DNA from 4 places in the Lactobacillus sp. ESL0233 genome. Region 1 is predicted to be linked to each of the others. Evidence: predicted binding sites of a transcription regulator. Region 1 holds the regulator's gene; each other region holds the start of a gene.
The links. The regulator HrcA, encoded in region 1, represses chaperone genes, less so after heat shock. The targets are predictions, from matches to a motif close to TTAGCACTCNNNNNNNNNGAGTGCTAA.

Region 1 (7,835 bases):
GAGATCCGATTGTTGTGGGGAATCGTTTTGGACGCGTTCGGGTAATGACCAATGATCGTGGACGTCAAGTTGAAAAAGCTACCCCATCGATGCCAGTTGAAATTACTGGGCTAAATGATGTGCCAGAATCTGCTGATAAGATAGTTGTCTTTGATGATGAAAAGACAGCACGTAGTGTCGGCGAACAGAGGGCGCAACAAGCATTACAGCAATCCAGGGAAAATGTACAACATGTAACCCTTGATAATCTTTTCGATACAATGAAGAAAGAGAATATGAAAGAAGTTGGTGTTGTCTTAAAAGCTGATGTTCAAGGATCTGTTGAAGCTTTACAACAATCATTTGAAAAAATTGACGTTGAGGGTGTCCGGGTTAATATTATTCACGCTGGTGTTGGTGCAGTTAATGAATCCGATGTAACATTAGCTGCCGCATCGAACGCATTTATTATTGGTTTTAATGTTCGTCCGACTGTAACCGCTAAGTCGCAGGCGGAAACAGATGGCGGAGTCGACATACGTTTATATAGTGTTATTTATAAAGCAATTGATGATGTTAAAGCCGCTATGCAAGGAATGCTTGAGCCAACATATGAAGATAAAGTTGTTGGGAATTTGACCGTGCGTGAAACATGGAAAGTTTCTAAAGTCGGCACTATTGCTGGAGCTTTTGTTGATTCAGGCTATATCTCACGTGATGCGGATGTTAATTTGATACGTAATGGTGTTGTAATCTATACTGGTAAAGTTGGTTCATTAAAACGGTTTAAAGATGATACCAAAATTGTTAAGCAGGGCTTTGACTGTGGTTTAACAATCGAAGGTTATAATGACATTAAAATTGGCGATGAGCTGGAAGCAGTTGAACAACAGGAAGTTAAGCCACAAAAATAGTGTGATTAGGAGCAAAGTATGAAACATAGAATTGGTCGTGTTGAAGGCGAAATTCTGCGTGAATTAACTAAAATTTTACGAAAAGATATACGTGATGCACGTGTTAAAGATGTAACGATTACAGCAGTTGAATGTACCAATGATTTGTCTTATGCTACTGTTTATTACAGCATTCTTTCTGAAAATCCAAAAAAGGAAGAAGAAACGGCTATTGGTTTAGAAAAAGCTAAGGGAATGATGCGTCATCTCTTAGGACAAATTTTAACTGTTTATAAAGTTCCAGAATTAATTTTTAAACGGGATAATTCAGTTAAATATGGTAGTAAGATTGATCGTTTAATTGCAGAAGTAAAAAAGCAAGATGCAGATCGCAATAATTAAGAAAAGCGCTGGTTAGCGCTTTTTTAGTAGGTAGGGAAATGATTAACGGAATATTAGTAATTGATAAAGAAAAGGGTATGACGAGTGCAGATGTTGTTTACCATTTGCGTAAAGTACTGCATATTAAAAAAATTGGCCATGCGGGAACTTTAGACCCTGATGTAACTGGAGTTTTACCAATTGCAATTGGACAAGCGACAAAATTGATTGAATTAATGCATCAAAAAAATAAAAAATATTGTGGTGCGGGCCTGTTAGGTTATGCCACGGATAGTTATGACACATCTGGTAAAGTACTCGAAACTAAGCGTTTAACAACGAAAATTAGTAAAGATACTCTGCAAACAAGGATGCAAGAGTTTATTGGAAAAATAGAACAGGTTCCACCAATTTACTCAGCTGTACGTTTAAATGGCAGGCACCTCTATGAATATGCACGCGAAGGTATTGAGGTTGAACGACCAAAGCGATTAGTTAAAATTTTTGCATACAACGCGGTTGATGAGCCTCAATTTGACTTAGAACAGGGACAAGAAACTTTTAATTTTGAAATTGAATGTAGTAAAGGCACATATGTGCGTTCACTTGTCAATGACCTAGGCGAAAATATAGGTGTTCCGGCAGTAATGCAAACCTTACGAAGGACAGCAAGCTCAGGCTTTAATCTCAGTCAAGCTGTTAAACTAGATGAAATTATTAGCAATCCAGCTATAGCTGAAAAAGCAATACAACCAATCGAAGTATTTTTCAAAGATTATCAGACAATTGACTTGAACGAAAATCAATGGCTAAAGGTAAAAAATGGGGCAGCAATTGCTTTGAAAACGAATGCAAAAAAAGTTGCATTAAGGTACAATAATAAAGTTAAGGCGATTTATCAAGCCAGAGGTACAATGTACCGTCCTGAATTAATGCTTTTGCAAAATAATTAGATGAAATGAAGGTTCAACAGTGCAAATTATTCATTTATCTTATCCAGTTAAAAAGAATATTGTCCCGGGTAAAATTGTATTGGCTCTCGGCTTTTTTGATGGTGTTCATCGTGGACATCAGCAGTTAATAAAGGTCGCAAAGAACACTGCCAATAGTAAGGGCTTACCCTTAGTGCTAATGACATTTGATCGGCATCCTAAGGAGGTCTATCAAAACCAAGTAGTGAGTTATATTGATACCCTAGATGAAAAGATATATAAAATGCGGCAGCTTGGAGTAGATTATTTGTTGGTGATGCATTTTAATGAGCAATTTAGCAAAGTAAGTGCCCAAGAATTTGTAGATAATATTATTGTTAAACTTAATACTGAGACTGTTGTTGCTGGTTTTGATTATACCTATGGACCTAAAAATATTGCCAATATGCAAAATTTACCCAAATTTGCGCAAAACAGATTTGAGATTATTACGGTTCCGGAACAAACATACAATGGCCAAAAAATTGGCTCAACAGAGATTAAAAGAGCTATTAAAAATGGGAAAATGGACTTAGTTAAAGACTTACTTGGCACACCTTATGTCATGTCCGGTTATATTGGGCATGGACTACGTAATGGTCACAAGTTGGGCTTTCCAACTGCTAATTTAGTTTGGGATGAGAATAAGGTGATTCCTAAAGTTGGCGTTTATGCTACAAGGACAATGATTAATGGTAAGTGGTATGAATCAATGACTAGTGTAGGCTATAATGTAACAATTAACAGTGCCCAAAAAATATATATTGAATCTAACTTATTTGGTTTTAGTGAAGAGGCTTATGACCAAAAGATAATAATTAAATGGTATAAGTATACACGTGGCGAAATAAAGTTTGCTAATTTAAATCAACTAAAAGAGCAAATGAAACAGGATAAATTAAAGATTACAGACTATTTTGAGCGGTACAGGTAAGTTGAAATTGTTGCAAAAATTTATTTCAAAATAATTAGCACTCAGCTTGACATTCTGCTAAATACTAGTATCATAATAATTGTTAGCACAAAGCAAATAAGAGTGCTAAAAGTGAGGGCGATATTTATGTTGACCGAACGTCAAGAATTAATTTTAAAAACAATTATTAATAATTTTACACAGACACATGATCCTGTCGGTTCAAAAACTGTAATGAACCAACTGCCAATTAAAGTTTCCAGTGCAACTATTCGTAATGAAATGGCTCTTTTAGAAGACAAGGGCTTAATTGAAAAAACTCATTTGTCTAGTGGCCGTTTACCATCAACTGAAGGCTATCGGTACTATTTAGATAATTTAGTTGAGCCATTACGTTTGCCAGCATCAGTATATGATAGAATTATGCTACAATTTAGCCAGCCATTTCATCAAGTTAATGAAATTGTTCAAGAGGCGGCCAAGATTTTATCTAATTTGACTAATTATACTGCTTTTGCTGAAGGACCAGAGAGTAATTCTTTAACTATTACTGGTTTTCGAATTGTTCCATTAGTGAATAGGCAAGTTATGGCTATTTTGGTTACCAGTGATGGGAATGTTCACAGTCAAGTTTATCGTTTACCCTATAATATTGGTGGCGATGAAGTTGAAAAAGCTGTGCGAATGCTAAACGATGAATTGGTAGGTAAGACTTTAAACGAAATAAACCCGAGTTTATTAAGTCAAGATTTAAGTGAAAAATTTGGTCTTCATCATATCACTGAATTAATTGAATTGGTTGAAGATGTGGTTAAAGAGGCTACTAGTGAGCAAATGTATGTTGACGGGCAGCTAAACCTTTTAAATAACAGTTCACTAAGCGATGCTTCAAGTTTGAAATCGCTCTATGAATTACTGGGTCATGAAGATATAGTTTCGAATTTAATGACTAATGTAATGAACTCAAGTGATAGTCACTCACCCATAAGAGTTAGTTTAGGTTCGGAATTATCTAATGATTTATTGAAGGATTATAGTCTTCTTACTGCAGAGTACAGTGTAGGGTCATATGGTAAGGGTATTATTGCTTTACTTGGTCCTAATAATATGCCATATTCGCAAGTGATTGGCCTACTAGAATATTTTAGAAATGAATTAGCTAAAAAGCTACTGGAATATTATGGCAGATTTAAATAAAGGAGGTTAACTGTGAGTAAAGAAAAACAGACTAATGAAAAAGATTTTATAGAAAATCAACCGGCAACGGATGAAACGAAAGATTTTGAAGCTCAAGTAGATGATCAACAAGCATCTGAATCTGAAAAAGATAAAATCAAATCAGAGTTAACTAGGGTACAGGAACAAAATAAAGATTTAGAAGATAAATACTTACGTAGTCAAGCAGAAATGCAAAATATGCAAAATCGTTATAATAATGAACGTGCACAATTGATTAAGTATGAATCTCAGTCTTTAGCTAAAGATATTTTACCGGCAATGGATAATTTAGAAAGAGCTTTAGCAATTGAAGTAGATGATGAAGCTTCAAAGCAGCTTAAAAAGGGTGTTCAAATGACTCTTGACTCCCTGATTAAAGCGATGAAAGATCATGGAATTAGTGAAATCGATGCTGAAGGTGTAGAATTTGATCCAAACTTACATCAGGCAGTTCAAACGGTTACTGCTGAAAATAATGAGCAGAAGAATTATATCGTTCAGGTTTTACAAAAGGGATATTTATATAAGGATCGCACATTAAGACCAGCAATGGTTGTTGTTGCACAATAATTGAAAGGAAGTTTTATTAATGTCAAAAGTTATCGGTATTGATCTTGGAACAACTAACTCTGCAGTTGCAGTTCTTGAAGGTAAGGAACCAAAAATTATTACTAATCCAGAAGGTAACAGAACTACTCCTTCAGTAGTTGCCTTTAAGGATGGTGAAATTCAAGTTGGTGAAGTAGCTAAACGGCAAGCAATTACTAATCCTAATACTATTTCTTCAATTAAGCGTCACATTGGTGAGGCTGGTTATAAAGTGAAAATTGGGGATAAGGCCTATACACCACAAGAAATTTCTGCAATGATTTTACAATATATTAAGAAATTTTCAGAAGACTATTTAGGTGAGAAGGTTACTGAAGCAGTTATTACGGTTCCAGCTTACTTTAATGATGCTCAACGTCAAGCTACTAAAGATGCTGGTAAGATTGCTGGTTTAGAAGTAAAACGGATTATTAACGAACCAACTGCTTCATCACTTGCTTATGGTTTGGATAAAGATGCTGAAGATGAAAAAGTTTTAGTATATGACCTTGGTGGTGGAACTTTCGATGTTTCTGTTTTGCAACTAGGTGATGGTGTTTTTCAGGTATTGTCCACTAATGGTGATACACGTCTTGGTGGTGATGACTTTGATAATAAGATCATTGACTGGCTTGTTAAAGGCTTTAAAGATGAAAATGGTGTGGACTTATCAACTGATAAGATGGCACTACAGAGATTAAAAGATGCTGCTGAAAAAGCTAAGAAAGATCTATCTGGTGTATCTTCAACTCACATTTCACTTCCATTTATTTCTGCTGGTGAAGCCGGTCCATTACACTTAGAAGCTGATTTGACTCGTGCTAAGTTTGATGAATTAACGGCTGATCTTGTTGATCGAACTAAGATTCCATTTGATAATGCACTAAAAGATGCAGACTTAACTGTTAATGATATTGATAAGGTTATTTTAAATGGTGGATCGACTAGAATTCCAGCGGTTCAAGAAGCAGTTAAGAAGTGGTCTGGCAAAGAACCTGACCACTCAATCAATCCTGATGAAGCTGTTGCCTTAGGTGCTGCTATTCAAGGTGGTGTTATTTCAGGTGATGTTAAGGATGTCGTTTTACTCGATGTTACTCCACTTTCACTTGGTATTGAAACCATGGGTGGTGTCTTCACTAAATTAATTGAAAAGAATACCACAATTCCAACGTCTAAGAGTCAAATCTTTTCAACTGCTGCTGATAATCAACCTGCTGTTGATGTCCACGTTTTGCAAGGTGAACGTCCAATGGCTGCTGATGATAAGACCTTGGGTCGTTTTGAACTGACTGATATTCCTGCCGCACCTCGTGGTGTTCCACAAATTCAAGTAACCTTTGATATCGATAAGAATGGAATTGTAAACGTTTCGGCTAAAGATATGGGTACCGGTAAAGAACAAAAGATTACCATTAAGAGTTCATCTGGTTTATCCGATGAAGAAATTCAAAAGATGCAAAAAGAAGCTGAAGAGCATGCCGAAGAAGATAAAAAGAAGAAAGAAGAAGTTGACTTACGCAATGAAGTTGATCAATTAATTTTCTCAACTGAAAAGACTTTGGGTGAAGTTAAGGATAAAGTTTCTGAAGACGATATTAAGAAGGTTCAAGATGCGCTTGATGAATTGAAGCAGGCACAAAAGGACAATAACTTGGAAGAAATGAAGACTAAGAAAGATGCACTATCAAAAGTTGCTCAAGACTTAGCGGTTAAGTTATACCAAGCTAATGGTGGAGCTCAAGGACAACCTGGTGCTGAAGCTGATGGTCAAAATGGCAATGCAGGTGATGGTTCAGCTAGCGATGGCGAATTTCATAAAGTAGACCCTGACAAGTAATGGGTTTATAATTGAATAAATTAGAAAAGAACTGCCATGAAAGTAGTTCTTTTCTTTTGGAAAGTAAGGAGCTTTTAGATGGCACAAGAAGATTATTATAGTGTGCTAGGTGTTGATCGAAATGCCAGTGATAAAGAAATTAATTCTGCTTATCGTAAATTAGCTAAGAAATACCATCCTGATATCAATCATGAACCAGGTGCAGAGGAAAAATACAAAAAAATAAATGAAGCTTATGAAGTTCTTCATGACCCACAAAAGAAGAGTCAGTACGATCAATTTGGTGCAGCTGGTGTGAATGGCCAAGCTGGCTTTGGTGGTGCAGGTCAAGGCTACGGTGACTTTAGTGGTTTCGGTGATTTTGGTGATATTTTTAACGATTTCTTTGGTGGCGCTTCTAGTGGACAGCGACGAGCAGATCCGACTGCACCAACACGTGGCGAAGATTTAGACTATACCCTAACTATTGATTTCATGGATTCTATTACTGGTAAAAAAACGCAAGTTTCATATACTCGTAGTGAAATTTGTGGGACATGTAAGGGAAGTGGTGCTGAAAAGGGTACCCATCCAATTACTTGTGACAAATGTAATGGAACTGGTTATATGACAGTTACGCAGAAGTCAATGATTGGGATGATTCGACGGCAAACGGTTTGTGACAAATGTAATGGACGAGGGATTATTATTGAACATCCTTGTGGTACGTGTCATGGAAATGGTGTTGTAGATGGTAAAAACACTATAGAAGTTAATATTCCAGCCGGAATTGACAATGGTCAGCAGTTACGCTATGAAGGTCAAGGTGAAGCTGGTAAAAACGGTGGGCCTTATGGTGACTTATATATTTCATATCGGATAAAACCGTCCAAGGACTTTAAGCGTGAAGGGAATACAATTTATACAACGGTGCCAATTTCATTTGCTCAGGCTACTCTTGGGGATGAAATTACAGTTAAAACTGTTCATGGGGAGCAAAAATTAAAAATTCCTGCTGGTACCCAGCCTAATAAAAAATTCACATTAAGAGGTGAGGGAGTTCCATATTTACG
Region 2 (7,835 bases), on a different contig from region 1:
TCTGCGGTTTCAGCAGCAAAGCCTACACTGGCACGTTTAATTCCTTGACCTGCATTTGAAGTCATAATGATAATTGTATCCTTAAATGAAACTTGGCGTCCTTGTGAGTCAGTCAAGCGACCATCATCTAAAATTTGTAAGAATAAATTCATTACAGATGGATCAGCCTTTTCAATTTCATCTAGCAAGATCAAACTGTATGGATTACGTCGAACTTGTTCAGTTAATTGACCAGCTTCTTCATAGCCAACATAACCCGGTGCAGAACCAATTAATTTAGAAACTGAATAGGATTCCATAAATTCTGACATATCAAATCTAATCATGGCATTTTCTGAACCAAACATTTGCTTAGCTAATTGCTTGGCTAGCTCTGTTTTACCAACTCCAGTTGGCCCAACGAAAAGAAATGAGCCAATTGGACGACCCGATTTGTTAAAGCCAATTCGGTTACGGCGAATAGCTCGCGCCAACTTATCAACAGCTTCATCTTGGCCAATAACATGTGACTTCAGATTTGTAGCCAAGTTTTGCAATTGATTTTCTTCTTGCTTTTGTAATTCACCTACCGGGATACCTGTTTTTTCTTCTACAATTTTATCCATTATTTTATTTGTAATAATAGGTGACTTATCCGGATCAACGTTTTGATTTTTCATTTTATTATATTTTTCAATTTGATCACGGTAATAAGCGGCTTTTTCATAGTCTTCGTTTTTAAGCGATTCCTGTTTAAGTTGTTGTGCAGCTTCAATGCGCTCTTTAATTTTATCCTTGTCTACATAAGGGATTGTTAGATTCATACGCGAACCAGCTTCATCAAGTAGGTCAATTGCTTTATCTGGTAAAAAGCGATCTTGAATATAGCGTTCAGATAGTTCAGCTGCAGCCTGAATAGCATCATCTGTATATTGTACATGATGATAATCTTCATAACGTTTTTTAATTCCTTGTAGAATGCGAATTGTTTCTTTAACAGAAGGTTCTTTTACGTCAACTGGTTGAAATCTTCGAGCTAAGGCTGAATCTTTCTCAATTTCACGATATTCTTTGAGAGTAGTTGCTCCCACTAATTGTAGATCACCACGGGCAAGGGCCGGTTTAATAATATTACCAGCGTCCATTCCTCCTTCAGCGTTTCCTGCACCAACAATTTCATGAATTTCATCAATAAAAAGAATAATGTCATCTTGATTTTGTAATTCATTAATCAGTTGTTGCATACGTTGTTCAAATTGTCCACGAATTCCGGTCCCTTGAACTAAAGAAACCACATTTAATGAAACAATTCTTTTGTCTTGTAATTTAGCTGGGACAGATCCGTCAACAATTTGTTGAGCTAATCCTTCAACTACTGCAGTTTTACCTACACCAGCCTCGCCAATTAAGACAGGGTTATTTTTAGTTCTTCTATTTAGAATTTCAATTACACGAGCGATTTCTTGGTCACGACCAATCACTGGATCGATTTTACCCTTTCGAGCTAAGTCAGTTAAATCAGTTCCATACTGATCTAAAAGTGACCGCTTACCGCTATTATTGCCAACTGAAGTCCCACCATTATTATTCATTTGTGAATCATTGGCATTACCACCATTATTGAATGGATTATTAAAATCACCGAAAAAGCTATTATTGTTATTGCTCATATTAATATTTCCTTGTTGTTCAAGTTCTTGATAACATTGACCACATAAATTGATTTCGCGACTTTCACCATTTACCTGAGCAAAGAGGTGAATGGAAGCAGGTCGTTTATGACAGTTTTGACAAAGCAATTATATTACCGCCTTTCGCTTTGATTCATCTTTTTCTAAATTATATAATTAGCACTCTTAATAATCAAGTGCTAAACATAAAAGCTTGGTGGTTGTATGTAGGCACAATATGTTAAAATGTAGATAAGCAAAGTAGTCAAAAATTTGCTAAATTTATCTAGATTATTATTAATTTGAAAGAAACGGTGGTATATTTGGATTATCAAAAAATTCTTGAGCAGTTAGCTAGCGGTGAACTTGATTCATATCAAGTTCACCCAAAAGAAGCCTTTGCTTTTCAAGCTGCTTTAAGATCTTTTGGGAAAAGACAAAATATAACTGGTAAGGCACTCCGTGGAGGTCAAATAATTTACATGCAAAAGAAGACACAAGTTTAATGATGTAAACTGTTACATTAATGTTGTCTATTTTGCAAAAAAATGATAGTCTAAGTACACGAATAGGTATTTACTACCGGTTTTATTTTTTTGAATTCAAAGGAGATATTATAATGGAAAAACGCGATTTTCATGTTATTGCAGAAACAGGTATTCATGCTCGTCCTGCTACCTTGTTAGTACAAGCTGCTTCTAAGTTTGGTTCAGACATCAACTTGGAATACAATGGCAAATCAGTTAATTTGAAGTCAATCATGGGTGTTATGTCACTTGGTGTTGGCAAAAATGCTGATGTTTCAATTAGTGCTGATGGTGATGATGAAAAGGATGCTATTGAAGCTATTTCTGAAACAATGAAAAAAGAAGGCTTAGCTGAATAATGACCAAGACATTAAAAGGAATTGCTGCAAGTGATGGTATTGCTGTAGCACCAGCTTATCTCTTGGTAGAACCGGATCTTTCATTTTCAAAGACTAATGTCAGCGATGTTGAAGGTGAACTAGCTCGCTATCACGAAGCAATTAAAGTTTCAACTGCTGAAGTTGAAAAGATTCGTGATAGTGCTAAAACAAGCTTGGGAGAAGAAGAAGCACAAGTTTTCGAAGCTCACTTGATGATTTTAAATGATCCTGAATTTACTGGTGCAATTGAAACCGAAATTAAGGAACAAAAAATTAATAGTGAAGCTGCACTTGATGAAACTGCCCAAAAATTTATTACAATTTTTGAAGGTATGACTGATAACGAATATATGCAGCAACGTGCTGCCGATGTTCGTGATGTTTCTAAGCGAATTATGGCTCACTTATTAGGAAAAGAATTACCTAATCCGGCAACGATTGACCATGAAGTGGTTGTCGTAGCTCATGATTTGACGCCAAGTGATACTGCTCAACTAAATAAGAACTTTGTTAAAGGTTTCGTCACTGATATTGGTGGGCGGACGGCGCACTCAGCAATTATGGCTCGTTCGCTTGAATTGCCAGCTGTTGTTGGTACTGAATCAATCACTGCTGATGTTGAAAATGGTCAAAATATAGCTGTTGATGGATTAAATGGTGATGTAGTAATTGAACCAGATGCTGACCAAATAGCAACTTATCAGCAAAAAAGTGAAGCATTCTTGGCGCAAAAAGCTGAATGGGAAAAACTGAAAAATGAACCATCAGTTACTGCTGATAACAAGAAGTTTATTATTGCTGCTAACATTGGTACACCTAATGACATGCAAGGTGTGAATGATAACGGTGCTGAAGCTATTGGACTATATCGTACTGAATTTTTATATATGGATTCGAAAAATTTTCCAACTGAAGAAGAACAATTCGAAGCCTATAAAGAAGTTATCGAAGGTATGAATGGTAAGCAAGTTATTATTAGAACCATGGATATTGGTGGTGATAAGCACCTTGATTATTGGGACTTACCCGAAGAAATGAATCCATTCCTCGGTGTACGAGCAATCAGATTATCTTTACAAAATGAAGAAATTTTCAGAACACAACTACGTGCATTATTGCGGGCTTCGGCTTATGGAAAATTGGGAATTATGTTCCCAATGATTGGTACTCTGGGTGAATTGCGTAAGGCTAAGTCAATTTTAGCAACTGAAAAAGATAAATTAACAGCAGCAGGCGTTAAAGTTGGTTCCGATTTACAAGTCGGAATGATGATTGAAATACCAGCTGCGGCGGTAATGGCTGATCAATTTGCTAAAGAAGTTGATTTCTTCTCAATTGGTACCAATGATTTAATTCAATATTCGATGGCTGCTGATCGTGGTAATGATAATGTTTCTTATTTGTATCAACCAGCTAATCCAGCCGTATTACGCTTAATTAAGCACACTATAGATGCTGCCCATGAAAATAATATATGGTGTGGTATGTGTGGTGAAGCTGCTGGTGATAATATCATGTTCCCAATTTTACTTTCAATGGGACTTGATGAGTATTCAATGAGTGCAACATCTATTTTACGAATTAGAAGTTTAATGAAGAAGCTGAATACTGAAGATATTAAAGATTTGGCCAATCAGGCGTGTTTTGTATCGGAAACTGCTGAAGACAATGAGAAGTTAGTCAATGACTTAATGTCAAAGTTAACTAATTAAATAAAAAATGTAAAAGAGTATTAATGTCACTAATACTCTTTTATTATATCTTAAAACTTTCTTAATTAAAAAGTCACGGATTATTCATCTTTGTAATTTAATATAAAGATATGGTTAGTATACAAGATATTACTTACAAAAAAGAAGTGTTATGTTATACTAAAGAGGTAAAAGAAATCGTATTGTTCAAAGGAGCGTGAAATATATGGTGAATTTATATATATCTCCGAGTTGTACCTCGTGTCGTAAAGCAAAGGCTTGGTTGAAAAAACATGATATTGCTTTTAAAGAAAGAAATATTTTTTCAGAGCCACTTACAAAAGAGGAACTTATTCAAATATTACGAATGACTGAGAATGGTACCGAAGAAATTATCTCTACACGTTCAAGAGCTTTTCAACAGTTAAAGATTAATCTTGATGATTTATCAATCGATCAGTTACTTAATTTAGTTGAAAAAAATCCTAGTTTGTTAAGACGTCCGATTATTATGGATGATCGTCGCTTACAGGTTGGTTATAATGAAGATGAAATTAGGCGGTTTTTACCGCGTAAAGTTCGTCGGCTCGAACTTGAAGAAATGCAAAAAATCGCTGACATATAATTAATGTAAAAATTTAAATAAAAGCGTTGGTATTTAAACTAACGCTTTTATTTTAGTTACAAAATAAGCTACAATAGATAAAAGGATTCGATGGAGGTGAGAATTCATGCAAGTAAAACGTATTAATGAAAACACGATCCGAGTACGAATAGATAAAAATGAATTGTCCAAGCGTGGGCTTAAGGTATTAGATTTATTAGGGGATAAAAATAAAATTCAGCAATTCTTTTATTCAATTTTAGAAGAAATTGATAATGACCATTCATTTAGTCAAGATGCCCCGGTCACTTTTCAAGTAATGCCCAATAATGGCGGCTTAGATTTATTAATAACAAAAGTGACAAAGCAAGATCGTGCAGAGTTGTCACAATTATTTGATAGTGATTTAAAAAATGATAATCCGGTCTTAAATAAAGCTTTTGAAGATTTAGAATCAGATGATGTAGATACTGCTGATGACGACGATGAAAATGATTTTACTGATGAACAGCGACAAGAAGATGATGAAAATTCGCCTTTATCAGAATTAGCTAGTTCACTTAAACCAAAAATTAAAAAGTCAGATCAGCAATTACATAAGCGGCAAGCTTATAGCTTTAGTGATCTTAATCAGGTAACTGAACTAGCAGAAAGCTTGCCAGAACAAATGCTTCTTTCGAGTCTTTATTTTGAGCGCGAGCTGTTTTATTTGGATTTAGCTTTTAAAGATAATGATTTTAATGAATTGAGGCCAGCAGAAGTTTGGTCAATTGCAAATGAATATGGTGTTCAGGTACGTCCTAATAAAATGGCACGTATTAGAACAACAGGTAAATGTTTAATTAAGCAAGATGCACTTGAAGTTTTAAAAAATTATTTCAGTCATAATGAAAGTAGAGGAGGTTAAGGTAAACTTAACCTTTTTTTGCGTACATAATCTTGGGTGATTTTTTTGTATGCAGCTTTGTTAAACAATCAGTTAGTATTGGCGGTGACTGAGGCACAAAGTCAGTCAAAAATGTTAGCTAAAAATAATTATATTTGTCCGCAGTGTATGCAAAGAGTTAAATTGATAATTAAAGAAAAATCGGCTTACTTTAAGCATTTTCCTAGTAATAATAATTTAAGCGGGGAAAAAGAAGAACATGCCTTAAGTAAGGCTATATTAAAAAATGCACTTTTAGAGGCAAAGTTTAATGCACAAACAGAAACTAGTTTGGCTAACGGGCAATTACGAGCTGATATTTTGGTGAATTCAAAACTGGCCTTTGAAATTCAGTGTGCACCATTGAGTAAATTAGAGTTTACAAAAAGGCATAATTTATATAAAAATATTGGTGTTGCAGATATTTGGATTGTTGGTAAGCGTCATTATTTATTACAAGAAATAAAAAAGTCACAACTTATTTTTTTTCGCAAAAACAAGTTGTGGCATGACTATTATTTAGAAATTTTGCCTAAACAAAAAATACTACGGCTAAAATATAATGTTCAGCTTGAACCGATTACAAGTAAAGTTCACTATCAAATAGAGAATTTCGTTATTAGTTCTTATGGCTTAGCTAAATTATGGCATTTTAAGCCGATATTGAAACAATATTGCGTTGATCCTAGAACACAAAAAAACTATTTACAATTACAATTAACACAAAAAACTATTAAAGGTATGAAAATCGCTAATCAATTATATCAACGTAACCTTACCATTGATGAGTTACCACCAACCATATTTAGTAATTTTCGTAGAGTTAATAGTTGTAATAATGTTATTACTTTTTTACATCAAATGTAGATGATTAGTTGGTAGATATCCTGGTTCCTCGTTAAGCCGATAATCGTTTTTAAAAAGGGTGATTAATTTATCGTGAGCAACTGTTCCTTCTATTAAGATACCATTATAATTACCATTTTCATTAAAAATAATTGTTGTGGGAATATTGTGGACATTGAACTTTTTAACAAGTTCTTTATCTTGCTGAATTGAATCTTTGATATATTTATCTATCCTAGGATTATTGATACGATTAAAGTCTAGATTTAAATCTAATGTTATTTTTTTGGGTAAATCGGTAGAATAATTATTGAAATTTCTACTGATTGCCCTTTGTAAACTAATCAAATATAATCTTGCTTTTTTATTACCATATTCAAATCTTATTGCATGGTAATAGCGTAAAGCTTGATGCGAAGCAACTGTGTACTGTGGAATATCATTTACCTTTTGACCTTCTTTTTTTCTTCGTATAATATCTTCTCTAGCAACCTTAGTATTAGTTATAGGGATAAAATGGAACGAAGTATTAAGGTTGAGTTCATCGATTGCTTCTTTAATCAGAATCTCTGTGTCGTAGCAATAGATACCTATAGGATTTACAAAGAGAAAAATCTCGAACATAATCAGGTCCTCCATAATTGTCTGTGCAATTATTAATCTAACAATATCTATCCTCCGAAAAATATACTAACATGGTCATATTCTAGCACCATGCTTGAAAGCTCGCTTAATTTTTGCTTGGTTTGTATTAGCTGGGCTTTGCTTAATTGCATATTCCTTTTTTAGTAAATTTAAAACTTCGCTAATTAATGAAATTTTAGAGTTCTCGATTTCAAGTTCATAATCTTCATAACCATCAGGATAAACAGTGTCATCAAAAGTTAGCTCGCAATTTTTGGGTCCGTAAGCTAAAATTCGATGAGTTTTACTAAAAGTTTGCAAATATAATTTATAATTTTGTCCCAAATGTTCCACAAGAAAATGACCACCAGTTTTACCAAAGGTAACAGGAATGTCCTGTTGGCCGCTGTTAATCATTTCTTGTGCTTCAGTTAAAGTTAAAGTATCGGTAAGTTCAGTTGCTACATGAAAATTAGTTTGTTTAGTAATTTTACTTGGTATCTTTAAAGTTTGTTCGGCATAATTGTTAAAAATACGAATACGACAGCTTATTCGCATATTTTTAAGTGAGCCAGCTGCAGTATCAAAA
Region 3 (7,835 bases), on a different contig from region 1:
CTAACGTATTTAAATCTAAATAGTTAGTTGGCTCATCAAGTAGAAGTAGGGGGGGCTTATGTAAAAGTAGTTTGACTAAGGCTAAGCGGGTCTTTTCTCCACCAGATAGGTTGCTGATAGTTTTAGACCAAGTTTCTTCTGGGAAATTAAAGCCATGTAAAATACTTTTAATATCAGCTTGATAGCTGTAGCCACCTTTTTGCTCAAAATCAAATTGTAATTGATCATATTTTTTTAAAAGTTGACTATCTTGAGGATGTTCAGCTATTTTTTGTTGCATTACTTGCATTTGTGTATTCATTTCGATTAAAGAAGAGAAAACACCGAGTAATTCGTTCCAAATGGTTTTATTTTCATTTAAAGCTTTTTCTTGAGCGATGTAGCCCACTTCAATTGCTTTATTAACAATAAACTCACCGTGTGTAGCTTCTTCTTCACCTGTCATAATTTTTAAAAGAGTAGTTTTACCTACCCCATTTGAGCCCACTAAGCCAATTCTTGCATTTGAATTGATTGAAAAATTGACATTTTTAAATAGTGTAGTAGCTCCAAATTGTTTTTCTAAATCGTGTCCTTGTGCAATTATCATATTTTTCACCTAAAAACTATTTTAGCATATGAAGCGAGTTAAAAGTGACTATGGTCTATTTCAAAATATAGCGAGATAAATTAATAGTTGATTTTTGAGGCATTGAAGATAATTAGATAAGTGGTGTTTGTTGTGTTAAAATCTAAAAGATTGTGAAAAATATTTGCAACTAACACTAGTTTATAGGTAAAATAATAAATAATTGATGAGTAATTCACAAATGAAATTTGCTAGCATAATTAAGTTGGAGGCTTTGTAATAAATGGAAAAAATAAAAATTCCCACGGCGACAGCAAAAAGACTGCCGCTTTATTATCGATACTTAATCATCTTGAATGAAGCTGGCAAAGAGAAAGTTTCCTCAACTGAATTATCTGAAGCTGTTCAAGTTGATAGTGCATCAATTAGGCGCGATTTTTCGTACTTTGGGGCATTAGGTAAGCGTGGGTATGGATATGATGTAAAAAGCTTACTGACTTTTTTTAAAAAAATATTGAATCAAGATACTTTAACCAATGTGGCTTTGGTAGGAGTTGGTAATTTGGGACATGCTTTGCTTAATTATAATTTTAAGCGAAGTAATAATATTCGAATTTCTTGTGCTTTTGATATAGATCAAAAAATAACAGGCAAAATTTTAAGCGGCGTTCCTGTATATGATATGAGTGAGCTTAAAAAGCAGCTGAGTGATCAACAGATAACAATTGCGATTTTAACAGTTCCGTCTAATACAGCTCAAAAAACAGCAGATGAAATGGTTGAAGCAGGTATTAAAGGAATTATGAACTTTACGCCGATCAGACTCTCAGCTCCGAGCGGAATACGAATACAAAATGTGGATTTAGCTACTGAATTGCAAACATTAATTTATTTTTTAGAAAGTGATAAGAAGTAGCTCACATAAATATTAGTGACTTAGTGATTAAAACAAATTAGCACTTTAATTGAAAAAGTGCTAATTTTTTCTTGCATTTTAAACAAAAAGGGGTTATTATCATAATTATAAGTTAGCACTTAGCTAATTTGAGTGCTAATGACTAAAATTAAAGATATTAAATTGAATTTAGGAGGGACAAACGTGTTACAACCAATAGGTGATCGCGTGATCGTAAAAGTTAAAGAAGAAGAAGAAAAAACTGTAGGCGGAATCGTCCTTGCTTCTAATGCTAAACAAAAGCCAACTGAAGGTGAAGTTGTTGCTGTAGGTGCAGGCAGCTATGCCGAAAATGGTAGTAAAATTCCAATGACTGTTGCAGAGGGTGATATTGTGCTCTACGATAAGTACTCAGGCACTGACGTTAATTACGAAGGTGAAAAATACTTAGTCCTTCATGAAAAAGATATTTTGGCAGTTGTTAAGTAATTAAGGAGTAAGAAAAATGGCAAAAGATATTAAATTTTCTGAAGATGCAAGACGTTCTTTATTAAAGGGTGTCGATAAATTAGCTGATACAGTTAAGGCAACAATTGGTCCTAAAGGAAGAAACGTTGTTTTAGAACAATCTTATGGTAATCCTGATATTACTAATGATGGTGTGACCATTGCTAAAGCAATTGAATTAAAAGATCATTATGAAAATATGGGTGCTAAGCTTGTTGCTGAAGCTGCTCAAAAGACTAATGATATTGCTGGTGATGGAACCACAACTGCTGTTGTTTTAACGCAAGCTATTATTCGCGAAGGGATGAAGAATGTTACTGCTGGTGCTAATCCAGTTGGAGTTCGTCGCGGAATTGAAAAGGCTACGAAAGCTGTTGTTGATGAATTACATAAAATTAGTCATACAGTTTCTTCTAAAGAGCAAATTGCTCAAGTTGCTGCTGTTTCATCCGCTTCAAAAGAAGTTGGTGATTTAATTGCTGATGCAATGGAAAAAGTAGGCAATGACGGAGTTATTACCATTGAAGATTCACGTGGTATTGAAACTGAGCTTTCTGTGGTCGAAGGAATGCAATTTGACCGTGGTTACTTGTCACAATACATGGTTACTGACAATGATAAGATGGAAGCTGATTTAGACAACCCATACATTTTAATTACTGACAAAAAGATTTCGAATATTCAAGATGTTTTGCCACTATTACAAGAAATTGTACAACAAGGTAAGTCTTTATTAATTATCGCTGATGATGTTTCAGGTGAAGCTTTACCAACTTTGGTCTTGAATAAGATTCGTGGTACTTTCAATGTCGTTGCTGTTAAGGCACCAGGCTTTGGTGATCGTCGTAAAGAACAATTACAAGATATTGCGGCTTTAACAGGTGGTACAGTGATTACTGAAGACCTTGGTCTTGAATTAAAAGATACTACACTTGATCAATTAGGCCAAGCACGGCGTATCACAATTACTAAGGACTCAACCACTATTGTTGATGGTGCTGGTTCAGAAGATGCTATTAAGGATCGTGAAGATTCTATTAGAAAACAAATCGCTGAAACTACTTCTGACTTTGATAAACAAAAGTTGCAAGAACGTTTAGCTAAATTAACTGGTGGTGTGGCTGTTATTCATGTTGGTGCTGCTACTGAAACTGAATTAAAAGAGCGTCGCTACCGGATTGAAGATGCGTTAAATTCAACTCGGGCAGCTGTAGATGAAGGCTATGTTGCCGGTGGTGGTACTGCTTTAGTAGATGTTAAGAGTGCTATTAAGGATTTGAAGGGTGACAGTGTTGATGAACAAACTGGAATTAACATTGTTTTGCGGGCCTTGACTGCTCCAGTTCGTCAAATTGCTGAAAATGCCGGTGAAGATGGCTCAGTTATTTTGAATAAACTTGAGAGTCAAGAACTAGAAATTGGCTACAATGCAGCCGATGGCAACTGGGAGAATATGGTTGAATCTGGAATCATTGACCCAACTAAGGTGACTCGTACTGCTTTGCAAAATGCTGCTTCAATTGCTGCTTTATTATTAACAACTGAAGCAGTTGTAGCAGAAATACCTGAAGATAAGCCAGAAGTTGATCCAAATGCGGCTGCTGCTGGTGCACCAGGCATGATGTAATTTTATAACCGATATTTAAAAAGGAACTGTTGGTCGGAACAGTTCCTTTTTGTTATTAGCTAATTATTTTTTTACCTTTGACATCAGTTAGCCTATGCTCTAATTCGACCGTACAACTGTCTAGGTAAAGCGATTCAATGTAATCAAAACAGATTGTGTAGGTTCAAGGAAGTGAAATTGACATACATTTATAATGATAAAGGAAAATGGATAAATGGTTTTGGCTTAGCTTCTAGTTTGCGTTTTGCAATTAGGACCAAAGTTAGCAGTTGCAATTTTTATGCTGTTTAAGCCTTATTGTGTTACTGCTAAAAATGTGACTGGCGTTTATTATGATTAGCGAACGAAAACCCTAAAAATTTATAATCGTTATGGTAAACAAATCGGTACAAGTATTTGTAATTATGGGAATGCCTTTAAAATTAAAGGAAAGTTTTATGGGGCTATTGCTAAAGGTCAGCTGATTAATCCGAAGGAGTTTTAACCATATTAATAAAACAGTTATTTGGTTATTATTAGAATAAACTGAGTTGACCGAAACCAATTTGACAAAAAATAATTATATTAGTATTTTATACTAATATAATTATTTTTTTGATTTGAAAGGAAAAGTAATGGAATATTTGAGTTTACTTGGCATCCTAGTAATCGTTATAGGTTTTGCTTTAGGACTAGATACGGTTGCCGTAGTTGTAATTGCAGCATTAGTTACTGCATTGGTATCAGGAATTGACTTTGTTTCTTTTTTGAAAATTCTGGGGAAAGGTTTCATTGATAACCGCATGGTCTCATTATTTTTCTTAACCTTACCAACAATTGGTATATCAGAACGCCATGGTCTTAAGACAGCCGCAGTTAATCTGATTCAAAAAATGAAAAATCTAACACCAGGAAGAATTTTTGATATTTATACAGCTATTCGTGAACTTGCTTGTTTATTTGGGATTTCTGTCCAAGGGCAGGTACAATTTATCGCTCCGTTGATCAATCCAATGGCACAAGCTGCAGGCAAAGTTAATGGAGAAATGACAGAATTAGAAGTTGATCAAATTAAAGCAAGAGCTGCTGCTAGTGATAATTTTGGTAATTTCTTTGCACAAAACTTATTTGTTGCTTCATCTAGTGTATTGTTAATTTCTAGTACTATGAAATCATTAGGATATCCGATTAGCACGTCAGCTGTGGTATTAATTACTATTCCGATTGCTGTGATTTGTTATATTTTATGTTTACTTTACAATCATGCTTTTGACAAAAAAATAAAAAAGGGGAAATAAATGAATATACTAATTAATAATCTTTTGTTAGCTTTTTATATTTTAATTGGTTTGTTCTTTTTGGCAGCTGCAGTTGAATCTTGGCGTGATAAAACTAATCCTGCACGTTGGGGAACGGGTCTTTTTTGGCTTTTATTTGCAATTTTATTTGCAGCTGGTCAATGGATACCCAATGAAATAAATGGTGGAATTTTATTAATTATTGCGCTACTGTCTCTTCTTAAACAAGTTCGAGTTGGTAAAATTAAGGAACTTGATGAAAAAATTGCTAATCAAACAGTTAAGCGTATTGGTAATTGGATTTTCTTACCTAGTATTTTATTGGCAATTTTAGCATTAGTGATTGCGCAGTTTACCAAATTAGGTGGACAGGTTGGCATTGGTATTGCTGCTATCATTTCACTAATTGTAGCAATGGTTTTGACTAAATCAAGTCCAAAAACAGTTTATGAAGATACACAAAGAATGGTTCGTTCGGTAGGTTCAGCTGGGGTGTTACCACAATTACTTGCTACTTTGGGTGTAGTGTTTACTGCTTCAGGTGTAGGTAAAATTACTGCTAAGGCAATTTCGGGTTTATTTCCTGTTGGTAATCACTTATTAGGTGTATGCTTGTATTGTATAGCAATGGCTGTTTTTACAGCGATTATGGGGAATGCTTTTGCTGCATTTGCAGTAATTACCGCTGGTATTGGAATTCCCTTTGTTGTGGCACAAGGCGGTTCACCAGTTGTTGTTGCATCATTAGGAATGACCGCTGGCTATTGTGGTACATTAATGACGCCAATGGCTGCCAATTTTAATACTTTGCCAGTAGCTCTAATGGAGATGCAAGATCCATTAGGAGTAATTAAACAGCAGTTTCCCATTGCCATTAGTATGTTAGTTGTCCACATCGTTTTAATGTATTTCTTAGCTTTTTAATTTTTAGAAAAGAGAAAAACAATGAAAATATTAGTTACCGGTTTTGATCCGTTTGGTGAAGATAAAATTAATCCAGCAATTGAAGCAGTCAAGCTTTTAGATGATGAGATTGCTGGTGCTAAAATCATTAAGTTAGAAATTCCAACTGTTTTTGGCGATTGTGCTCAAGTAGTACGTGAGGCAATTATCAAAGAAGAGCCTGATTATGTCTTAAATATTGGTCAAGCTGGTGGGCGCTTTGCTCTAACTCCTGAGCGAGTAGCAATTAATTTTGATGATGGGCGAATTGCTGATAATAAAGGCTATCAACCAATTGCTACTGCCATCCATAAAGACGGTCAAAATGCCTATTTTACTCAATTACCTGTTAAGGCAATGGTTAAAGAGATTCGTGAAGCAGGGTTGCCAAGCTATGTTTCGACAACTGCTGGAACCTTTGTCTGTAATCATATTATGTATCAAGTTCAATATATGATTGATAAAGAATTTCCTAATCTTAAAGCAGGTTTCATGCATATTCCGTATTTACCTGAACAAGTGATTAGTCACCCTGAAACACCGAGTCTTAGTTTACTTGATGATGTGAAGGGAATAACAGCTGCTATTCAAGCAATTGTTCATATGGATGGCCAGGATGATATTAACAGTATTGAGGGACAGATTTCCTAGTTATGATTCAAGCTTTGAATTTTGGAACATAAATCATAAAAGATTGCCTAATTGCAGTCTTTTTTCTTTTGGCTTATTATTTTAGCGTATAATAAAGATTAATTAACTATAAAGAAGAGGATTAAATGGCTAACGCAAATACAACTCCAATGATGGAGCAATATTATAAAATTAAGAAGCAATATCCCGATGCTTTTCTTTTTTATCGCGTCGGTGATTTTTATGAATTATTTGAAGATGATGCAATTAAAGGAGCTCAAATTTTAGAATTAACTTTAACTCATCGTTCGAATAAAACGGATAATCCAATTCCGATGGCCGGTGTACCGCATGTGGCTGTAAATTCATATGTAGATACGCTAGTAGAAAAGGGTTATAAAGTTGCTTTGTGTGAACAACTAGAGGATCCTAAGGAAGCTAAAGGTATGGTCAAAAGGGGGATTACGCAGTTAGTAACGCCTGGCACGTTAATGAATGATAATCCTAGTGATGCAAAAGAATCTAATTATTTAACTGCAGTTGTTTCAAATAATAATTGCTTTGGACTTGCCTACAGCGATTTGTCTACTGGAGAAATTTTTGCCACCCACTTATTAACTTTTTCGGCAGTTGCCAACGAACTTTTGTCGCTTCGAACTAAGGAAGTAGTTTGTAATTCACATTTAAGTGAAAAAGCAAATGAATTCTTTCATCAGGCTAACATTACTGTGTCTAAACCAGTTACTCCAAGTGAAGAACATGCAGAAATTTCTTTTGCCCAACAAAATTTAACTAATTTGGCAGAAAAAGCAGCAGTTAAACAATTGGTAGGTTATTTGTTGCAGACACAAAAGCGTAGTTTAGCCCACTTACAAGCAGCACAAAGCTATGAAGTTAGTCAATATTTACAAATGTCACATACAGTACGTGAAAATTTGGAAATAACGGCTTCCGCTAAAACTGGTAAAAAGATGGGTTCTCTCTTTTGGGTTCTTGATAAAACTCACACAGCAATGGGGGGGCGTTTACTTAAACAGTGGCTGTCAAGACCACTCATTGCAACTGATCAGTTGGCTCAGCGTCAAGCAATGGTTCAAGCACTAATTGATGGCTATTTTACTCGAGCTAATATAAGTGATAGTTTAAAGGGCGTATACGATTTAGAACGATTAAGTGGTCGAATCGCCTTTGGTAATGTTAATGCGCGTGAATTATTGCAGCTTGCCACTTCTTTAGAAGCAGTACCAGCAATTTTGACTGCTTTGCAAGCATCTGCCAATGAAACTTTACAAAAATTTGCTCAAAAAATTGATCCTTTGAAGGGAACTGCTAAATTAATAAGTTCCACTCTTGTTGAGCAACCGCCAGTTTTAACTACAGAAGGGGGAT
Region 4 (7,835 bases), on a different contig from region 1:
CATGCTGTTGCAACGATTAATTTTCATGCCGACCATGTCATTAGTGGTACTGTACTCAATCTGATGGCACCACCATTAGCAGTGTTCTTGATTAAAGCAATTTATGATAAGGGGCAAACAGAAAATATTACACAAAGTTTTGGGTACTTTAGCTTTCCTGGATTAGTTAAGCTGCCGCTTATTGGACCAATTCTTTTTGAAAATACATTTGCTCCAGCTTGGGTTGCAATTTTTGTAGCGGTTTTTTTGTGGTGGATTTTATATAAAACTCGTTTTGGTTTACGATTACGCTCTTGCGGTGAAAATCCCCAAGCAGCTGATACGCTGGGAGTCAATGTTTATGGTATGCGCTATGCTGGTGTATTAATTTCAGGCTTTCTTGGCGGTATTGGCGGTGCAGTATTTGCACAAGCAATTTCGGGTAATTTTTCGATTTCGACGATTGTCGGTCAAGGTTTTATGGCTTTGGCAGCTATGATTTTTGGTAAGTGGAATCCTTTAGGAGCAATGCTTGCTTCGCTATTTTTTGGTTTTGCCCAAAGTATCAGTATTATAGGCAATCAGTTACCATTTTTTAATCATATTCCGTCTGTTTATATGCAAATTGCTCCTTATGTAATTACAATTATAATTTTAGTGTTATTCTTTGGTAAGTCAGTTGCTCCAGCAGCTGATGGTCAAAATTATATTAAGTCAAAATAGGAAGATAACAATGAAAGAAATTTATTTTAATCATGATGGCAATATTGACGACTTAGTGTCCTATTTATTGCTATTACAAGCACCAGATATTAAGTTGCTTGGTGTTAGTGCAATTGACGCCGATGGTTATCTTGAGCCATCAGTAGAAGTTTGTCGAAAAATGACGGATCAATTTAATTTGCGTGGTGATAAGCTAGCTATTGCTAAGTCGAATTCGCGGGCAGTTAACCAGTTTCCAGAAGCGTGGCGTACGGCATCATATTCCTTTAATTCACTACCATTACTAAATGAGTCTGGAAAAATAACAACTGGTGAAGCCGCTGAACCAGCGCATTTAGATATGATTGATAAACTAAGAAAGGCAGCTAAGCCAGTTACTTTAGTTATGACGGGTCCTTTAACTGACTTAGCCCGTGCTTTAGAAGTTGATCCCAAAATTGAAACAAAAATTGATCGTTTATTTTGGATGGGTGGTTCACTTGATGGTCATGGAAATGTGGTACAAGTAAATGCTGATGGAACACAAGAATGGAATGCTTTTTGGGATCCATTTGCGGTTGATCGAGTCTTTCAATCTGAGATTCCAATGCAAGTTATTGGGCTAGAGAGTAGTGAAGAACTACCACTAACCAATGATCTTAAGATGCACTGGGCAAGTTTGAGAAAATATCCGGTAGTTGATTTAGTAGGTCAAGCATATAGCTTATTAGTAAATCCTCCAATTCAAAGTGCCCAACTTTATTTTTGGGATGTATTGACGACAATTAATGCTTTATATCCAGAAGTGGTTCTAGCTTCGGAAAAGCGAACAGTTAAAGTACGTACCGTGGGTAATGCTGCGGGTCGTTTGGAAGATGATGAAAATGGGCGGGAGATTACTTTAGTAACCAAAGCTGATAAGGACTTCTTCTTTAAAAAGTTTGATGAATTAATGATGCAGACTAAGTAAAACTATAAAAACAGTTCTAGTTTAGAGCTGTTTTTTTGCTTTATTATAAATAAAGTGAGTATATATACTTACTTATAGTGATTTAAATTAAATTATTTTTTTATATCATTTAGTACAAAGAATGAGAAGATAGTTAGTTAGAAGAGTAGTCTACCTAGATACTAAAAGGATGAAAAAGCAAAATGTAAACAAGTAGTTAGAAGTCAACCAAAAAGACTAACTCAATAAAATACTGAGTTAGTCTTTTTATTTATAAAACTGGCTAATTTTTAGAAGCAATCTATACTAGAATCCTCGCCGGCTTAAGCCAATGAATCCCAAGCTGGTAATTCAGTTGCAGGACCTTCGGCTAAAGTGATTTGTTCAGAAGTTAGATACTTCTTATGAACAGCAACTTCATAAACGTATTCTTTAAACCATTCATTGTTCATTACAAAAAAGCCCTTGTCACCATTTTTTTCACCCCAGGAATTTTCTACTTTCCACTGGCGAATGTGACCCTGATCTTCGTCGACGCCAACAAGAGCCATGGCATGACTAAAGTAGCCGGCACCAGTTCGCAATCGATCAGCTTTTGACATTTTTAAATCAACCCCAAATAGGTCACTTAATTGATATAAGTTGCTATCTAAATAGCCTTTTTGCCGATCACTTTGCTCACCAACATCATTGCCAAACCAAACAGCTTCGCCATCTTTTAACTGGTTAACACTAGCACGTTCTAAGTATTCAATGGGAACATTGAGCCATTGAATGTGACAAGTGCCATCAATGTTATTGGCATCGGGCAAACTATAAAGTTTATTGTATTCATGGTCTGGAGCGTTAGCTAGAAGTACATAATCATTAAAGTCAACATCGCCCATATATTTATGTAGAAATTCTAGTGGGGTTAATTCTTTGTCTAAGTGATAATTTTTATCATCATCACGATATTCTAAATCAAACTTCTTAGGTGGCTCTCCTACAGCAATAGCTGTCATTCGATAAACCTCACTTAAGAATTGTTCACGAACGAGTTTGATTTTTTCATCTTCTCCTGCCTGCTTTAATTTACGTAGAACCAATGCGTCTTTTTTAAGCTTATCGCCTAAGGCTTTGCCAAAGCCAGCTGTATTATTTGCATTAAAGCTTTCCGGCATTGCATATGAAGGTACAACACCGTACTTTTCGATTAAGGCTGTTGCCATTTGAAAATGCCCGCCATCTTTGCCAGCATTATTTAGATGAGTTCTAACAATACGAGAATCAAGTGGCTCACTAGCTGTTGCAATAATATAGTTATAGAAATTATTAGCTCGTTCAATTTTGTCCCAGAAAAAGTTATAACTTTGTGAAAAAGTAAAGTTTTTACAATGATACTTTTGCCCAAAATTATGACGTAAAATATTTAGCGTCGCAAATTCCCAGCAGCGACCAGATTGACGTTGATTGGTTACATTATCAGTAGCTAATTCTGTAGAAAAAACGCGGGTTAGTTCATTTTGCACCCGATCATTATAAGCAGCAGCTAAGACACCACTTTTTTGTGCAGCCCTAGCAACAACCTGATTTTGCGTGCTTTTATTAAAATCAGCTGAAAACTTTTCTAATTCTTGTAAGGTAAGTTTGTATCCCATAGGTGAATCTCCTTTTAATTTAATTTTAAATCACTTTATATTTTAATCTAAAAGAAAAACGAGTTCAATAAGTGAACTCGTTTTTAGGAATTATAGGGTTGATAGTTTTGTCAGAATTGTGTTATTTAAGTTAGTCAATTTTTATTGAATTATCATTTTTATCTGTACTTTGCTTTGGTAAGACGACGGTTAAAACACCATTTTCATATTTGGCACTAATTTCATTAGCAGCAACATTTGGCAATCTAAAGCTTCTAGAAATGTGACCAATACTTCTTTCACGGTGAATAATACTACTATTGTGGGCAACATCCTTAAATGCTTTCCTCGACCCAGCAACACTTAAAATACCATTGTTGTAGTTTAAGCTAATATCATCTTTATTCATACCTGGCATATCAATATTAATTACATAATCATGATCATTTTCAGCCACATCAGACTGCATTAATTTTGTTATTTCAGTCTCATCAAAAAATTTTCTCGGAAGATCAAACCAATCATTCATTGCATCGAAAAAGTCATTGTGACGATTTATCATTTCATTTGTCATAGTAAAAACTTCCTTTCAAAATTAAATTAATTTATTACAGAAGACTTTCAATTCCTCTGTACAATTATTATTATAGTATTCAGCATTGAAAAATAAAAATAATTAGCACTCTTATTTTTTAAGTGCTAATTATGTGGTGGCTATCCTTTTATTATAAGAATTATAGCTTGTGGATTATTAAAATGAGGAGAAGAAGTTTTGACTTATTATCAGAAGATGACCCCAGAAGGCTATCAAAAAATTGAGATGGAAATTGCTCGTTTAAAAAAAGAGCGTCCAAGGCGAATTAAAATTTTGCAGGCAGCTCGAGCATTAGGTGATTTATCAGAAAATACCGAATATACCGAAGCTAAGCGCGAGTTAGGACATTTGCAAAGTAGATTACGTTATTTAAATAAGCAGTTGAATTATGCTGAAATTATTAAAAAAACTACTGATGGTAAAGTTGATTTAGGCAAAATAGTCACACTTAAGATTGGTCAAGAAAAAGAAACTGAGACATACCAAATTGTTGGGCGGATGGAAGCCGATGTTACTAAGGGTAAACTTGCCTTTGATTCACCATTGGGACAGGCGATTATGAAAAAAACTGTGAATACGACTGTAGAGGTAATAGCTCCTGCGGGAAACTATCAAGTAACAATTAAAGCGATCGATTAAAGACATCCTATTTAGTCGTACTTAATGTTAGTAATATATGTCCTATTAGGAATTAGTTGTGTCATATCTGAATTTAGATATTAAGTTTCGAGGAAGGAATCAGAAATCTTCTCGAAATGGATGGTCGAAAAAGCTAGCTATTTAAGAAAAGTTAATGATCATTTCATAAAATTACTTTTTTTTGCTATAATATGGATTTTGAAGAGTATACAATTAGTTAGATAGAGGTAGTTTTGTGAATACACCAGCATCAAGAGAAGGTAACCTAATACGCTATATTGTTTATTTTATTTGCTATTTAATGACAGCTGGCGTAATCAAGCTAGTTATTGAAAATCTGCCAATTCATATTTGGAATTTTATCTTATTTGCAACAATTTCCTTAATGGTTCTGTTATTTTTTATTTATCGCTTTAATCGAGAGCAACGCTTCTTTGCTCCAGGATTAGCCAGGTCATGGATTATTAGTAATTTTGCGCTTATTATTGGCATGACCCTGCTAATTACTGTATTCAGAATCAGTATTTCTTGGTTGCAATCGTATAATCACTTGCAGTTGTACGGTCTACAAACAACATATTTACACCATGAAGGGGTGGCAAATTATTGGTTCTTTGTGATTGCGTTAGGAATAGTTTTACCGATATTACAAGAGTTTTTAATTACTGGCTTTTTGTTTAACTATGCTTTTAGGCGTGATAATGTACCTACCGCTATTTGGGGGATTATTACATCTGGAATTTTATTTAGTTTGCTTAATTGGCAAAATTCAGCAACATTATTATTAATCAATTTCTTTTTTGGCGCTATTTTTGCTTGGTCTTATTTGTATACACAAACTTTATGGATGCCGATTTATTTATCTGTTTTAAATGGTGTTTTACTTTTAATTATGACGTAAACTTAAGAACCAATGTATTAAGATAACTAAATTGCTTGGTCTGTTTTGGGATCAATTATAAGAATTAAATTACATAAAAAACGTAGGTTAAATCCTTAGGATTGACCTACGTTTTTTATATAGTATTAAGCGGATAGCGTGAATCGAACCCGCATCTTCAGCTTGGGAAGCTAACATTCTACCATTAAACTATACCCGCATTTCCTATTTATTTTACCATAGTTTTTTAGAAAAACCAACTTTCGGCAAAATTTTTGGCTATTGGGCCATTTTAGTGGCAACTAGATTTACGTCACGCGTAATTAGTGCAGAAAAATTTTGAAATAACCACTGGCGTAGTTCATCTGGCTCAATAACTAATGGCATCCGATCATGGATTGGTTGCATTATTTGATTAGCCGTGGTAGTAACCATTGAAAAATAATCGTTTTGGTAAATACCAGCAATTAAGGTCAGGGGCTCGTTAGAATTATGAAAACTATATTCCTCATGTGCTTGTTTACCGTATTTAGTAATATAAGTTTCCTGTGCTGTTTCAAAAAAGCAGTTTGTAACAATAATGCATCGTCTACGTGCAAAAGATGAATCCCACATAGATGGCCGTTGATTGAAGAAACGTTCTATCCGAGCATTGAAAATAACTTGATTTTGATTCATTGGCTTGGGATAGCCCCAAGTTTTAGGAATTAAAAGTAACTGATTATTTTGATATAAGAGTATAGGGGCCTTTTTTTGGGGAAAAATATTAGAATTTTGCGGTAGATTCGAATCTGGTTCTATTAATGGTAATTTTAAATCGGTAATTAAGTATTTTTTGATTTCAGCTAAGCTTGGTATTTGGAATTGATGACACATTTGATCCTCTGTATTTTATCATGGCTTGATTTTTGGTAGAATTAGTTGTAATTACTGCATTAAAAAGATTTTAAAATTTTTTTCAACTTTCGGCAAGGAGGATACTAATGAAAAATAAAATACTACTTACGGGTGATCGTCCAACTGGTAAATTACACGTTGGACATTATATTGGTTCATTAAGAAATCGAGTTAAATTACAAGATTCTGGTGAATATCAGCCATATATTATGATTGCCGATACTCAAGCACTTACGGATAATGCACGTAATCCAGAAAAGGTTCGTAATAGTTTAATTCAAGTTGCGCTTGATTATTTGGCCGTCGGTATCAACCCAGATAAATCAACCATTTTTGTTCAATCACAAATTCCCGCCTTATTTGAATTAACAGCCTATTACATGGACTTGGTTACAGTTAGCCGCTTGGAACGAAACCCTACTGTTAAGGCAGAAATTAAGCAAAAAGGGTTTAATGATTCAATTCCAGTAGGTTTTTTGAATTATCCTGTTTCACAAGCTGCTGATATTACGGCTTTTAAGGCCACAACTATACCAGTAGGTGACGACCAAAAACCAATGTTGGAACAGACAAGAGAAATTGTTCGAACTTTTAACCGTGTATATAATTGTGATATTTTGGTGGAACCAAAGGGTTACTTTTCGACTAAAGGACAGGGAAGATTGCCTGGGCTTGATGGAAACGCTAAGATGTCAAAATCTTTGGGCAATGCAATTTATCTTTCAGATGATGCAGCAACTGTCCAAAAGAAAGTTATGTCAATGTATACTGATCCTGGGCATGTTCATGTACAAGACCCTGGTAAGATTGAGGGTAATACTGTCTTTACTTATCTTGATATTTTTGATTCTGATACAGCCAAAGTGGCAGAATTGAAAGAAGATTATCAAAAGGGTGGATTAGGCGATGTCAAAATAAAACGATATTTAAACAAAGTATTAGAGCAGGAATTAGCACCAATCCGTGAACGTCGACTCCGATATGAAGAAAAGATTGATGAAGTTTATGAGATGCTCGAAGCAGGCTCTAAACAAGCTAATATTGTCGCAAATCAAACATTGTCTGAAGTACGTGATGCGATTGGCTTAAACTACTTTAAGAGGTAAAAAATGCGTGATCGGATTCCTTGGAAACAATACTTTATGATGCAAGCTTTAGTAATTGCGCAGCGTTCTACTTGTGATCGTGCCTTAGTAGGCAGTGTTTTGGTAAAAGATAATAGAATTATTGGAACTGGTTATAATGGGTCAGTTAGCAATGAGCCACATTGCGATGATATTGGGCATCAGATTGTTGCTAATCATTGTGTGCGGACAATTCATTCAGAAATGAATTCATTGATTCAATGTGCGCGCAACGGTGTTTCAACTGATTATACGGAAATTTATGTTACACATTTTCCTTGTTATAATTGTGCTAAGGCTTTAGTTCAAGCGGGTATTAAAAAGATAAACTATTACTTTGATTATCATGATAATCACTTGGCAATTGAGCTTTTTAAAGATTGTGAGGTTCCTTATGGGCAAATTAAAATTAATCGCAACTATGTTGAACAGCTGGCACATAAGCTTGAAG

Region 2: the regulator HrcA is predicted to act here: its motif matches at 1,827-1,853, upstream of F5ESL0233_RS02330 (ATP-dependent Clp protease ATP-binding subunit).
Region 3: the regulator HrcA is predicted to act here: its motif matches at 1,597-1,623, upstream of groES (co-chaperone GroES).
Region 4: the regulator HrcA is predicted to act here: its motif matches at 3,926-3,952, upstream of F5ESL0233_RS06990 (Hsp20/alpha crystallin family protein).

Annotation. Positions count from the first base shown of each region.
Region 1 is NZ_REHH01000007.1:302,769-310,603, reverse strand. Features, by position in the region: gene infB (translation initiation factor IF-2) at 1-893, shown strand, start outside; gene F5ESL0233_RS04545 (ribosome-binding factor A) at 912-1,274, shown strand; gene truB (tRNA pseudouridine(55) synthase TruB) at 1,313-2,206, shown strand; gene ribF (riboflavin biosynthesis protein RibF) at 2,226-3,158, shown strand; gene hrcA (heat-inducible transcriptional repressor HrcA) at 3,285-4,334, shown strand; gene grpE (nucleotide exchange factor GrpE) at 4,347-4,925, shown strand; gene dnaK (molecular chaperone DnaK) at 4,945-6,783, shown strand; gene dnaJ (molecular chaperone DnaJ) at 6,862-7,835, shown strand, end outside.
Region 2 is NZ_REHH01000006.1:136,336-144,170, forward strand. Features, by position in the region: gene F5ESL0233_RS02330 (ATP-dependent Clp protease ATP-binding subunit) at 1-1,778, opposite strand, end outside; gene F5ESL0233_RS02335 (hypothetical protein) at 1,973-2,155, shown strand; gene F5ESL0233_RS02340 (phosphocarrier protein HPr) at 2,269-2,535, shown strand; gene ptsP (phosphoenolpyruvate--protein phosphotransferase) at 2,535-4,268, shown strand; gene spxA (transcriptional regulator SpxA) at 4,474-4,872, shown strand; gene F5ESL0233_RS02355 (adaptor protein MecA) at 4,979-5,758, shown strand; gene F5ESL0233_RS02360 (competence protein CoiA family protein) at 5,795-6,643, shown strand; gene F5ESL0233_RS02365 (DsbA family protein) at 6,629-7,246, opposite strand; gene F5ESL0233_RS02370 (CYTH domain-containing protein) at 7,322-7,835, opposite strand, start outside.
Region 3 is NZ_REHH01000008.1:11,364-19,198, reverse strand. Features, by position in the region: gene F5ESL0233_RS06075 (ABC-F family ATP-binding cassette domain-containing protein) at 1-589, opposite strand, end outside; gene F5ESL0233_RS06070 (redox-sensing transcriptional repressor Rex) at 852-1,484, shown strand; gene groES (co-chaperone GroES) at 1,668-1,952, shown strand; gene groL (chaperonin GroEL) at 1,969-3,597, shown strand; gene F5ESL0233_RS06055 (DUF969 domain-containing protein) at 4,212-4,874, shown strand; gene F5ESL0233_RS06050 (DUF979 domain-containing protein) at 4,875-5,798, shown strand; gene pcp (pyroglutamyl-peptidase I) at 5,820-6,467, shown strand; gene mutS (DNA mismatch repair protein MutS) at 6,617-7,835, shown strand, end outside.
Region 4 is NZ_REHH01000009.1:135,151-142,985, reverse strand. Features, by position in the region: gene F5ESL0233_RS07005 (ABC transporter permease) at 1-702, shown strand, start outside; gene F5ESL0233_RS07000 (nucleoside hydrolase) at 713-1,651, shown strand; gene F5ESL0233_RS06995 (C1 family peptidase) at 1,954-3,270, opposite strand; gene F5ESL0233_RS06990 (Hsp20/alpha crystallin family protein) at 3,401-3,823, opposite strand; gene greA (transcription elongation factor GreA) at 4,022-4,483, shown strand; gene F5ESL0233_RS06980 (CPBP family intramembrane glutamic endopeptidase) at 4,719-5,384, shown strand; tRNA gene F5ESL0233_RS06975 (tRNA-Gly) at 5,513-5,583, opposite strand; gene F5ESL0233_RS06970 (SOS response-associated peptidase family protein) at 5,643-6,239, opposite strand; gene trpS (tryptophan--tRNA ligase) at 6,347-7,366, shown strand; gene F5ESL0233_RS06960 (deaminase) at 7,370-7,835, shown strand, end outside.